DNA from 2 places in the Rhizobium sp. LjRoot30 genome. Region 2 is predicted to be linked to the other one. Evidence: riboswitches for the same ligand, from Rfam matches in the RefSeq annotation. Region 2 holds a riboswitch; the other holds the start of a gene.
The links. Region 2 has a riboswitch for S-adenosylmethionine ahead of metA (homoserine O-acetyltransferase MetA). Riboswitches for the same ligand answer to the same signal wherever they lie in the genome.
Positions count from the first base shown of each region.

Region 1: another riboswitch for S-adenosylmethionine. It lies ahead of ACSQ3I_RS02210 (O-succinylhomoserine sulfhydrylase); the one in region 2 lies ahead of metA (homoserine O-acetyltransferase MetA).

Region 1 covers NZ_CAXUSG020000001.1:437,122-443,450, reverse strand. Annotated here, with positions in the region: gene ACSQ3I_RS02245 (DUF3626 domain-containing protein) at 1-205, shown strand, start outside; partial or broken gene ACSQ3I_RS02240 (short-chain dehydrogenase) at 245-358, shown strand; gene ACSQ3I_RS02235 (F0F1 ATP synthase subunit A) at 505-1,251, opposite strand; gene ACSQ3I_RS02230 (hypothetical protein) at 1,713-2,294, opposite strand; tRNA gene ACSQ3I_RS02225 (tRNA-Gly) at 2,446-2,519, opposite strand; gene ACSQ3I_RS02220 (hypothetical protein) at 2,652-3,101, shown strand; gene ACSQ3I_RS02215 (2'-deoxycytidine 5'-triphosphate deaminase) at 3,138-4,235, opposite strand; SAM riboswitch at 4,309-4,387, shown strand; gene ACSQ3I_RS02210 (O-succinylhomoserine sulfhydrylase) at 4,433-5,617, shown strand; gene apaG (Co2+/Mg2+ efflux protein ApaG) at 5,836-6,228, shown strand.
Region 2 covers NZ_CAXUSG020000003.1:245,285-251,613, reverse strand. Annotated here, with positions in the region: gene ACSQ3I_RS08900 (MarR family winged helix-turn-helix transcriptional regulator) at 1-81, shown strand, start outside; gene ACSQ3I_RS08895 (aldose epimerase family protein) at 245-1,270, opposite strand; gene ACSQ3I_RS08890 (vWA domain-containing protein) at 1,360-2,544, opposite strand; gene ACSQ3I_RS08885 (N-acetyltransferase family protein) at 2,551-3,003, opposite strand; gene metA (homoserine O-acetyltransferase MetA) at 3,000-3,932, opposite strand; SAM riboswitch at 3,985-4,062, opposite strand; gene ACSQ3I_RS08875 (AAA family ATPase) at 4,211-5,047, opposite strand; gene ACSQ3I_RS08870 (ABC transporter ATP-binding protein/permease) at 5,215-6,329, shown strand, end outside.

The DNA.
Region 1 (6,329 bases), on a different contig from region 2:
GCACGCCGACATCCAGTTCAGCCGCGACGTCGCCGAACTGAACATCAGCGGCCAGGACTGCTCTTCCGGCCCGGTAAACCACCCGAAATCGAAAAATTTCTTCGGCAAGAAGACCGTCTGGGACAAGGACGACATCGCCCGCGTCAAGAAGAACGCCAAGAAGTTCGCCGCAAGCAACGCGCTCATCTATAACGACGTGCCATAGGACAGACGACCTCTGGCTCGTCTCTTCGCGGACTTTTGCCGTCTGGGCCGACCGGAAGGACTGCCGCGTGCCGCCCTGTTCCTCGGCTCTGATACCGCAGGTTTCGTCAACGGCGTGGAGCTTCACGCCGACGGCGGCATGAGTTTGATCTGAGGGCGGCGCCGGAATGCGGAAAACCGTATTCCCTCCTCCGTCCCTCAGCGCGATCGGCCCCCTCGCACACAACGGGCCGCTGATGCCCGTAGCCAAGGTGAGCTGACAGCCCCATAGTTCCAGTTGCCAAGCTTACCGCACCGTTTCTAGTGCCCCGGATGCAAGGCGTCGTTCAGATACATGCATGTCAGCATCGTGAAGACGTAAGCCTGGATGGCCGCCATCAGGAACTCCAATGCGGTGATGGCAACAGTCATCAGCAGCGGCAGAATGGCTCCGGCCACGCCGACCATGCCAAGGCTGCCCAGAGAGACCACAAAACCTGCAAAAACCTTGAGTGTGATGTGGCCGGCCAGCATGACGGCAAAAAGGCGCACCGAATGGCTGATGGGACGAGAGAGATAAGAAATGATCTCGATCGGGATGATCAGCGGAGCAAGGACTGCTGGCACACCATCCGGCTTGAACAGGCGAAGGAAGCCGAAACCGTGCTTGTAGATGCCGTAAAGCGTCACGGTGAGGAACACCATGGCTGCCAGGCCGAACGTCACGATGATCTGCGCCGTCACGGTAAATGCGTAGGGAAACATGCCGAGCATGTTGGCTGTGAGAATGAACATGAAAAGCGAGAAGACGAGGGGAAAGAACCGCATCCCCTGTTCTCCGGCATTGTCCCGCAATGCCTTGGCCACGAACTCGTGGAGAAGTTCGGCACTGGATTGCCATCTGCCGGGAACGAGTAGTTTTCGGCTGGTTGCAAGCAACAGGAATGCCGTAGCGATGGCGATCGTCAGCAGCATGTAGGCGGAAGCATTGGTAAAGCTGAGGTCTATGCCTCCGATGTTGATCTCGACGATCTTCCTGATTTCGAACTGTTCGATGGGGCCGGCCATTGGGTGTCCTCTGACGCGCTGTGGCCACGGCGAAGCCAACGCGCACCAAGACACCGCCACAGCGTTGCCGGGCGTAGGTGGATCGCGGGCCAGTGATTTCTACGGGAAGGGTGACGTTGCGCATTCGGGCGGCCTCTGATCTCGTCAACGAGATTTTGGGGCCGTCCCCGGAATGACTCATGGCGCAGGTCGTCCTGCGCGCTGGCTTGATAGCCGTCTCCTCGCCCAATTGCAACGGCATACTGTGACCGGCTTGAACACTGAAGATTAAGGGACGGCCAGCGTGATCTCGCGGCAGCAACGTGACGTCAATCGGTCGCCCGACCCCGTTCTATAGATAACGGCAGTCGCGTCCTGACGCCCTTGTGACAGTTTGGAGAACGAACGTCCAATGCAAATTTATGCCGGGCGGCAGGCACTCCCCTGTTCATGGCGCCTCGCCCGACTTCATGCCGTGTCGATCAATAGATGCCGATCTTGTCGGGATCGAAATTGACGGCCTTCAGTTCCTTGCGAAGACGGGATACCTGGCCGGCGAATTTGCCGTTGGGCTGATAGTTGCCATCCTTTTCATAGCCGCAGCCGCCATCGAATCCCTGGCTTCTGTCGCCGAGCATGCCGACGACCTGCATCAACGGCTTGTCGAAGAGCGTGCCGCCCACTTTGGTGTCACCGACCTTTTGCTTCAGCGCTCCGAAAAAACCACCGATACCGCCGCCGTGGTTGGCTCTTTTTTCGGCGAAATTCCGGCCAACGGCCCTGATTGCGCTGTTGGTACTATCATTGACGGACTGCGTCATCGCATCTGAAATATTGACCACGCCCAGATAGGCGTTCGCCTCCAATTCAGCAGGGATGCCGCCGTTGATGAACCAATTGTTGAGAAATTCAGCCTGCCGTTTCAACCGGCTCTCCCGGTAAGCCTCCACGAGGAGGAAGAACACAGCCTGGTCCTGGATATATTTTTGCGTGCAATAACAATAGAAGGTGTGACGTCGGCTGGGCGTGTTGGTAAAACTGCGAAATTCGTCAATGCCGGCCAATAGATACGCTCCAAAACAATTATTAACGATTGCAGTTTTCTGGCGTCCAGAAACTAACAAACCGTTAAAAAATGGAGCATTTTCCCAAGCGTTCGGGTGTGTCGGTGAGACCCCGAAACGCAAAGGTGAAGACCGCGTTTCGCCGGGAAGCTGGAGCGGGTGAAGGGAATCGAACCCTCGTATTCAGCTTGGGAAGCTGCTGCTCTACCATTGAGCTACACCCGCGGCAGGGCACTTTTCCAACAGTTCCGGAAAGCTGTCAAGCGCCGGGAAAAACCGGCATGTTTCTCGCGAGACAGCCCGATGGCGGCAATCGTGGTGAGATCGTCTCAGAGACAAGGATCGGAGAAGAGATCGATGCCTACCATGCTGCAACGCCTTGGATCCTGCACCGTCGGTTATCTTTGGGCAGCCTTCATGGCTGCCATCGCCCTGACGATCCTGCGCGCGGCCAGCGATGTTTCGACCGGAACCATGAGCCCTGCGGACGTGGCGCTCGCGGTACCCTATTTCGCGGCAGTGATGACGGCGACGATTGCCGTTGCGGCATTCGTGCCGGCTGTTATTGCCATAATCATCGGTGAAGTGTTTTTCAGCCTGCGCGCGCCGGTTCGGCTTGGCTACACGCTCATTGCCGGCATGGCTGTCGGTTTTTTCCTAGCCATGAAGCCTGAGTTGCCGATCTGGTCGGCGCTCACCATGATCGACGCGGAAGCGCTCTTTCGCATCGCAAGTGGCGGGATCGGCGGGGTGGCCTTTTACCACTTCAGCAAACAACCGGCAAAAAGCGGCATCCAGCCGATTTGAGCGGGGAACGACTGACGCCTGTTGCCGGCGTCGACATTATGGCAGGCGGAAATGTTTGGAGAGTTTCAAGCCCTGCGCCTGATAGTTGGAACCAAGCCCCGTGCCGTAAAGCCCTTGCGGACGCTCCAGCATGTGTTCGTAGACGAGTCGACCGACGATCTGGGCGTGTTCCAGGATAAACGGCACCTCGTGGCTACGCACTTCCAGCACGGCTTTTGCCCCGGCGCCGCCGGCATCGGCATGGCCGAAACCGGGATCGAAGAAGCCGGCGTAGTGGACGCGGAATTCGCCAACCAGCGTATCGTAAGGCGTCATTTCCGCGGCGTAGAGCGGCGGCACATGCACGGCCTCGCGCGACACGAGGATGTAGAACTCATCCGGATCGAGGATCAGTTCGGCGCGCCCGCGGCTATACAGCGGCTCCCAGAAATCGAGGACGTCGTGCGCCGACTTGGCGTCGACGTCGATGACCGCTGTGTGGTGCTTGCCGCGATATCCGATCAGGCCGTCCGGGCCGGTGCCCTTGAGGTCGATCGATACGGCGATGCCGCCGTTGGACACGTTCGGCGCCTCGCTGGCAACAAGGGTTTCATTGTCGTGAAGCGACAGGAGATCGGCGTCGTTCAGCAGCGCGTGGCCGATACGGAAGCGGATCTGCGACAGACGCGAGCCGCGGCGCACGACGATCGGAAAGGTGCGCGGCGAGATTTCGAGGTAGAGCGGGCCGTTGTAGCCGGCCGGGATCTTGTCGAATTCCTGCGCCCGGTCGGTCATCACCCGGGTGAAGATGTCGAGCCGGCCGGTCGAGCTTTTCGGGTTGGCCGAGGCGGACATGTCCGTCGGCAAGTCGAGGCTTTCCATCAGCGGCACGATGTAGACGCAACCGGTTTCGAGCACGGCGCCATCGGCAAGGTCGATCTCGTGCAGCTTCAGTCGCGTGAGCTTGTCGGCGACGAGGTGGCCCGGCCCCGGCATGAAGCTGGCGCGAACGCGGTAGGCTTTCGAACCCAGCCGAAGATCGAGGCTTGCCGGCTGCACCTGGTCGACATCGAGCGCTGCCTCGCTCTTCAGCCGGCCGGCCGCAAAAAGCGCCCGGATGGCGCCATCCGCCAGAATGCCTGTCTTTCTCGTCATTGCCTCTTTCCTTTTGGCGCCGACAAAATCAAACTCGAGGAATTGACGCAAGCCGGGATCGGCAGTATTCAGAGCTTTATCCCGTGGTGATTTGGCCGGTCGGCTTGCAGCCACGTTAAACAAGTGGCTAAAAGGACCGGGTGCAAAACCGGTTCGCTTTCGCGACCGGTTTTTTTGTTTTGGAAAGTGATGACGGCATGAGCAACAAATGGCGCCCGGCAACACAACTCGTCCACGGCGGCACACAGCGCTCCCAGCACGGTGAGACGTCGGAAGCAATCTTCCTGACCCAGGGCTTCGTCTACGACACCGCCGAAGCGGCCGAAGCCCGCTTCAAGGGCGAGACGGACGGCTTCATCTACGCGCGTTACGGCAGCCCGACGAACGACATGTTCGAGAAGCGCATGTGCGCGCTGGAAGGCGCCGAAGATGCGCGCGCGACGGCCTCCGGCATGGCTGCGGTTTCATCCGCCATCCTCTGCCAGGTGAAGGCCGGCGACCATATCGTTGCCGCCCGCGCCCTGTTCGGCTCCTGCCGCTGGGTGGTCGATACGCTGGCGCCAAAATACGGCATCGAATGCACGCTGGTGGACGGCCGCGACCTCGCCAACTGGGAAAAGGCGATCCGCCCGAACACCAAGGTGTTCTTCCTGGAAAGCCCGACCAACCCGACGCTTGAGGTCATCGACATCGCCGGCGTTGCCAAACTTGCCAACCAGGTCGGCGCCAAGCTTGTCGTCGACAACGTCTTTGCCACGCCGCTCTTCCAGAAGCCGCTGGAGCTTGGCGCGCATGTGGTGATCTATTCCGCCACCAAGCACATCGACGGCCAGGGCCGCTGCCTGGGCGGCATCGTTCTGTCCGACAAGCAGTGGATCGACGAGAACCTGCACGACTATTTCCGCCACACCGGCCCGGCCATGTCGCCGTTCAACGCCTGGACGCTGCTGAAGGGGCTTGAAACCCTGCCGCTGCGCGTCAAGCAGCAGACGGAGAGTGCCGCACGGATCGCCGATTTCCTGGCGGACCACAAGGAAATCGCCAAGGTCATCTATCCCGGCCGCAAGGACCACCCGCAGGCGGATATCATCGCCAAGCAGATGAGTGGCGGCTCGACGCTGGTGGCGATCGAACTGAAGGGCGGCAAGGAAGCGGCCTTCCAGCTGCAGAATGCCCTGCAGGTGGTGAAGATCTCCAACAATCTCGGCGACGCCAAGAGCCTGATCACCCATCCGGCGACGACGACGCACAAGAACCTGACGGACGAGGCACGCGCCGAACTCGGCATCTCCGCCGGGACGGTCCGGCTGTCCGCCGGCATCGAGGATACCGACGACCTGCTCGCCGATTTCGAGCAGGCGCTGTCGCGCGTTTCGGCCTGAGCCGGAGCCGCACAGAGCGGCTGGATTCGCCATAAAACCGCATGCGCCGGCATCCCGCCGGCGCATCGGCGATGCGATATATCTACCAATATTAACCTTTACCGGCCATAATGGCGCCGAAGTGGTTCAAAACAATACGAGAATGGCGTAAAACCATTTTCGTAGCCGTCGCACTGACGGCAAGACATCGCAGACGCGTATTGAGTAAAGGTGTGGGCATGTATCGCGCCCTGACAAGGGACATAGAGGTGGTTGTCGAACCATTCTATCTGGAGGAGCAATCCGATCCGGAGGATAGCCGCTATGTCTGGGCGTATCGCATCGTCATTTCCAACCACTCGAAAGACAGCGTCCGGCTGCTGAACCGCTACTGGCACATCACCGACCAGAACGGCCAGGTCGACGAGGTCAGCGGCCCCGGCGTCGTCGGCGAACAGCCGCGCCTGGAACCCGGCGATACCTACGAATATTCCTCCGGCTGCCCGCTCGACACGCCGTCAGGCATGATGTTCGGTCGCTACCAGATGGAAACCGACGACGGCGAACTCTTCGACGTCACCATTCCGGCATTTTCCCTGGATTCCCCCGGCCTGGCACGGACGTTGAACTGACCGCGAGATATCCGCGCGCACCTGCCGCCTGAAAGCGGCCTTCATTCGGCAAAGAGCTGGGCAGGCATCGGCCAATCCAGACGATTGGCCGATCGAAGTGC
Region 2 (6,329 bases):
TTCGAGACGTTCATCGGCGGTTTCGAGGCGTTGTATGTCCAGCGCGAGAAGAAGCTGCAGGACGGTGGTTCGTCGGGCTGAACCCAGCCGTTTCCCCTTCTCCCCCGTGGGGAGAAGGTGGCCCGAAGGGTCGGATGAGGGGGGACGGAACGGCGAGGTTTTGCTGTGTGGCACCCCCTCATCCCGCTGCGTCCTGCGGACCCTTCTCCCCACGGGGAGAAGGAGGCAGGCGTCACCCTCGCAATCAGCTCTTGCTAAAAACGTAATCCGTTTCCTGCTTCAGCGTCTGGCCGGGGCGCAGGATGGCGTTCGGGAAATCGGCGTGGTTGACGGCATCCGGCCAGACCTGCGTTTCCATGCAGAAGCCGGCGAAGGCGCCGTAGCGGCGACCTTCCAGGCCGGGCACCGGCACGTCGAGCTTGAAGCCGGCATAGAGCTGCACGCCGGGTTCGGTGGTGCGCACTTCCATGGAAACGCCGGAATTGATGCTACGGGCCAGCGCGACGCTGCGTTTTGCCGTGCGCTGGCGCGACAGGCAGAAATTATGGTCGAACAGCACCTGTTCGCCGTTCTCGAACCGCTTCATCGGGCCCATCTCGCGGAAATCGAAAGGAGTGCCGGCGACAGAGCGAAGCTCGCCGGTCGGGATCTGGGCTTCGGTGGTCGGCAGGTAATGATCGGCGGCGATCATCAGGTCGTGGTCGAGGGCGTTTTCGCGGCCGTCGAGGTTGAAGTAGGAGTGCTGACACAGGTTGACCGGTGCCGGCGCATCCGTGGTCGCCTCGTAGGTCACCGAAAGAACCCCGTCGCCATGCAGGTGATAGATGGCGGTGATGTCGCAATTGCCGGGATAACCGGCGCGGCCGGCCGCATCGACGATGCGCAGCACGACGCGGTCGGCGGCCTGGTCGACGATCGTCCAGTTCTGCTTGGCGATGTTGCCGGTGCCGCCGTGCAGGTGGTTGATGCCCTTCTCGTTGCGGTCGAGCTGGATTTCTTCACCGTCGAGCACGAAGCGGCCGCCATCGATGCGGTTGGCGCAGCGGCCGGGCGTGGCGCCGAAATAGGAGGAATATTGCGGATAGCTGGCGAAATCCTCAAAACCCAGCACCAGCGGCGGCGCATGGCCGTCGAGGCGCAGATCCTGGATGACGGAGCCCCAGGTCATCACCTTCGCCGTCAGCCCGCCGCCCTTGATCGTGACCCGGTAGACGGTCTCGCCGGCTGCCGTGGTTCCGAAAACTTCTCTTTGAAAACCTGTATCCGTCATGTCGCGATCGCCTGCTGTCTGCCTGTGAATTCGAGTGCAAAATGCTGCAGTTTTCGGCAAACCGCAATTAGTAATATTTTTGCCGACAATCAGCGCGAAAGCGCGCGTGTCGCCTGCTCCAGACCGCCGAGCGTCAACGGATACATCTGTCCGGCAAACAGCCGTCGAACCATGCCGATCGACGAGGTATATCCCCAATAATCCTCGCGCACCGGGTTGATCCAGATCGACCGGCGGAAATGACCGGTCAGGCGCGACAGCCAGACTTCGCCGCTTTCCTTGTTCCAGTGTTCGACCGAACCGCCGGCATGGGTGATCTCGTAAGGGCTCATCGCCGCATCGCCGACGAAGACGGCGTGATGGTCCGGCCCGAAGGTGCGGATGATGTCCTCGGTCGGCGTCACATCGACGCGCCGCCGGCGATTGTCCTTCCACACGCCTTCGTAGGGGCAATTGTGGAAATAGAAATAATCCATGTGCCGGAATTCGGCGCGGGCGGCGGAAAACAGCTCCTCGACGATGCGGATATGATCGTCCATCGAGCCGCCGACATCGAAGAACATCAGAAGCTTGACGGCGTTGCGGCGCTCCGGCCGGGTCTGCACGTCGAGATAGCCGTGTTCGGCGGTGGCGCGGATCGTGCCGCCGAGATCGAGTTCGTCGGCGGCGCCGGCGCGCACCCAGCGGCGCAGCCGCTTCAACGCCACCTTGATATTGCGGGTGCCGAGTTCGACGCTGTCGTCGAAATTGCGAAATTCGCGGCGGTCCCAGACCTTTGCGGCGCGACGATGGCGGGATTCGTCCTGGCCGATGCGCACGCCTTCGGGATTGTAGCCATAGGCGCCGAAGGGCGAAGTGCCGGCGGTGCCGATCCATTTCGAGCCGCCCTGATGCCGCCCCTTCTGCTCCGCCAGCCGCTGCTGCAGCGTTTCCATCAGCTTGTCGAAACCGCCGAGGCTTTCGACAAGTTTCTTTTCGTCGTCCGTCAGGTATTTTTCCGCAAGCTTGCGCAGCCATTCTTCGGGAATGGCGGCTTCTTCGATGGCCTCGCTGCCAGCGACGGCTTCCAGTCCCTTGAAGCTGCTGGCGAACACCTGGTCGAAACGGTCGATGAACCGTTCGTCCTTCACCAGCGCCGCCCGCGCCAGGAAATAGAACGCCTCGATGTCGAAATCCGCCAACCCTTCCCGCATGCCTTCCAGGAGCAGCAAGAATTCCCGCAATGTCACCGGGATTTTTGCTGCCTTGAGATCGAGGAAGAAAGGAATGAACATCGGGGCCTAGAAATTGCGCTGGTAGACCAGGAAGGGCGTCTTTTCCGCCAGCCTATCATAGAGGCGCCGCGCGGTGGCATTGAATTCCTGCGTCATCCAGTAGACTTCCTTCGAGCCGCGACCGGTGGCCTTTTCATAGATCGCCTCGATCAGCGCCCGGCCGATGCCGGTGCCGCGCACATCCGGATCGGCGTAGAGGTCCTGCAGGTAGCAGATATCGTCGATATGCCAGCAGGACCGGTGGAAGAGGTAATGCGCCAACCCCACCGGCTTGCCGTCGAGCACGGCGATGAGCCCGTTATATTCGTTCGGCTGGCCGCTCAGCAGCCGGGCGAAGGTGGAGCGGTAGATCTCTTCCGGCAGCACCGTTTCGTAGAAGGCGAGATAGGCCGTCCAGAGCCGGCGCCACTCCGTCTCGTCCTCGGCGCGCAGGGGTCTGATCTCAAGGTTGCCGCTCATGGTGTTTTTCCTCCCGCGCCGATTTCCGACACTTCATAGGGTGTCGTCTGGTAGATCTCGTTGATCCAGTTGCCGAAGAAAAGATGCGCATGGCTGCGCCATCGGTTCAAGGGCGGCAGGTCCGGATCGTTGTGCGGGAAATAGTCGTGCGGCATCTTAATCGGCACGCCGGCATTGATGTCGCGGAAATATTCGTCCGCCAGCGAGGTCGAATCATATTCGACGTGATTGAACATGTAGAGCCGCTTGCCCGCCTTCTCATGCAGCAGGCAGACGCCCATTTCTTTCGATTCCATCAGGATTTCCAGGCCTTCGGCCTTTTCGATGTCGGCGCGGCGCACCTCGGTCCAGCGTGACACCGGCACGCCGAAATCGTCGGAAAAACCGTTGAGATAGACGGACGAGGGCTTCAGGTTGAGATGGCGATAGACGCCAAAAGCCTTTTCCTTGAGTTCGTGTTTCGGCACGCCATGGAAATGGTAGACCGCGGCCATCGCGCCCCAGCAGACATTGAGTGTCGAATGGACGTTGGTCGTCGTCCAGTCGAGGATCTGCTGCATCTCGTTCCAGTAGGTCACCTGTTCGTAGGGCAGTGTTTCCACCGGTGCGCCGGTGATGATGAAGCCGTCGAACTTGCGGTGCTTGACCTCCTCCCAGGTCTCGTAGAAGGCAAGCAGATGGTCTTCCGAGGTGTTTTTCGCCTTGTGGCCGCCGATGCGCACCAGGGACAGCTCGACCTGCAGCGGTGTCGCGCCGATCAAGCGCGCCATCTGGATCTCCGTCTTGATCTTGTTCGGCATGAGGTTCAGGAGCCCGATCTGCAACGGCCGGATGTCCTGGCGTCCGGCCAGGGTCTCGGTCATCACCCGCACGCCCTCGTTCACGAGGGTTTCATAGGCGGGCAAGGTATCGGGGATCTTGATAGGCATGTGCTGTCACTCGTCCAAAACGAAAAACCGGCGGCATAAAAAAATTGCTATCGGTCCGTGACGCACGGCCCTTTAGCAAGTTGTTTAACGTGGCTGCAAGCCGGCCGGCCAAATCACCACAGATCCCTAGATAATCCCAGAGTGATTAAGAATCAATCTCCCTGCACGAATCCCGTGCAGTGGTTTGAAGCACGCTCCGTTCAATAGATCGTGTTTCAGACTCATTGCTTTCGATGCGTGATCTTGCCGATCCTCGTTTTTACTCTGATCGGACGATGTCAATCGCGCCTTGCCATGAAGGCCAGCCGCTCGAACAGATGCACGTCCTGCTCGTTTTTCAGCAAGGCGCCGTGCAGGCGGGGCAGGGCATTCTTCGCATCCGCCCGGAGGTCGGCGGGATCGATGTCGTCGGCAACCAGCAGGCGGATCCAGTCGAGCGCTTCCGAGGTCGAGGGTTTCTTCTTCAAGCCCTGCATGTCGCGGATCTCGAAGAATTGCGTCAGCGCCGCCTTCAGCAGGTTCTGGCGGATACCGGGGTAATGCACCTCGACGATGCGAGCGAGCGTATCGGCATCGGGAAAGCGGATATAGTGGAAGAAGCAGCGGCGCAGGAAGGCATCCGGCAGTTCCTTCTCGTTGTTGGAGGTGATGATGACGATCGGCCGGTGGCGGGCGCCGACGGTCTCGCCGGTTTCGTAGACATGGAATTCCATGCGGTCGAGTTCCTGCAGCAGGTCGTTGGGGAACTCGATGTCGGCCTTGTCGATCTCGTCGATCAACAGCACGCATTTTTTGTCCGCTTCGAAGGCCTGCCACAGCTTGCCGCGACGGATGTAGTTCTTGACGTCGTTGACCCGTTCGTCGCCGAGCTGGCTGTCGCGCAGCCGCGACACGGCGTCGTATTCATACAGGCCCTGCTGCGCCTTGGTGGTCGACTTGACGTTCCATTCGATGATGTCGAGGCCGAGCGCCGTGGCGATCTGGCGGGCGAGCTCGGTCTTGCCGGTGCCCGGTTCGCCTTTCACCAGAAGCGGCCGTTCGAGGCGGATGGCGGCGTTGACGGCGATCATCAGATCCTTGTCGGCAATGTATTCGGCGGTACCCTGAAACTGCATCGGTATTTGACTTTTCCTTAGCGAAGACCTGCGCAAACTAGGTAGCCCGGCCGGCGAGCGCAAGGGCGGTTGCAGCCTTGGCCGGCGGCAACGCGTCAAACTGTCGTTCGACAAGTGCCAGATGCATGCTTATGTGAAGACCAGACGTTCTGCACCAGAAGGTATCCATGGCCCAGGTCGAGCCTGCCGTGTCGGCGCCCGCCGATGATGTCGCCGAACCGGCGATCGGTTTTTCAGCACAGGTTGCGATGATGATGCGGGCGCTCTGGGGCGCCAGGGTTCGCAACATGCTGCTGCTGCTGGCAGCGATCATGCTGGCGATCATCCTCGCCACGGCCTATGTGCAGGTGCTGCTCAACCGCTGGAACGTGCCGTTCTACGATGCCCTGCAGCGGCGCGACCTCGATGCGTTCTTCACGCAGCTGAAGCAGTTTGCCATCATCGCCAGTGCGCTCCTGCTGCTCAACGTGGCGCAGACCTGGTTCAACCAGCTTGTCGGCCTGAAGATGCGCGACGGGCTGACGCGAGACCTCGTCGATCAGTGGCTGAAACCGAAACGGGCGCTTCGCCTGTCCACCATGGGCATTCTCGGCGTCAATCCCGACCAGCGGCTGCATGAGGATGCCAGCCATCTTTCGGAAATGACCACCAGCCTGACGATCGGGCTGGTGCAGGCAACCATCATGCTGGCGAGTTTCGTCGGCGTTCTCTGGGAGCTGTCGAGCGGTTTCGTCTTCACCTATCGCGGCGAGACGTTTTCGATCCCCGGCTACATGGTCTGGGCGGCGATCATCTATGCGGCGTCCGCCTCGCTGCTCAGCGCCGTTGTCGGCCGCAAGCTGGTAACGTTGAATGCCAATCGATATTCGAAGGAAGCGGAGCTGCGCTCCTCGCTGATGCGTACCAACGAAAACCTGACGGCCATCGCGGTGCTAAAAGGCGAAGGGTTCGAGCGCAAGCGCATCGATTTCGACATTGCCGCCGTTCTCGCCACCATGTGGCGGCTGGCGCTGGCGCTGACCAATTTGCGCTGGGTGTCGGCCGGTTACGGCTGGCTGACGGTGATCGCGCCGATCCTGATTGCCGCACCGGTCTATTTCGCCGGCGGGCTGACCTTCGGCGGGCTGATGATGGCGGTCGGCGCCTTCAACCAGGTCTATGCGTCGTTGCGCTGGTATGTCGACAATTTTGGCGCCATCGCCGATTGGAAGGCGACATTGATGCGTGTCGCCAATTTCCGCCATGCGCTGCTGCAGATGGACAACGAGACGGCGACGGAAGG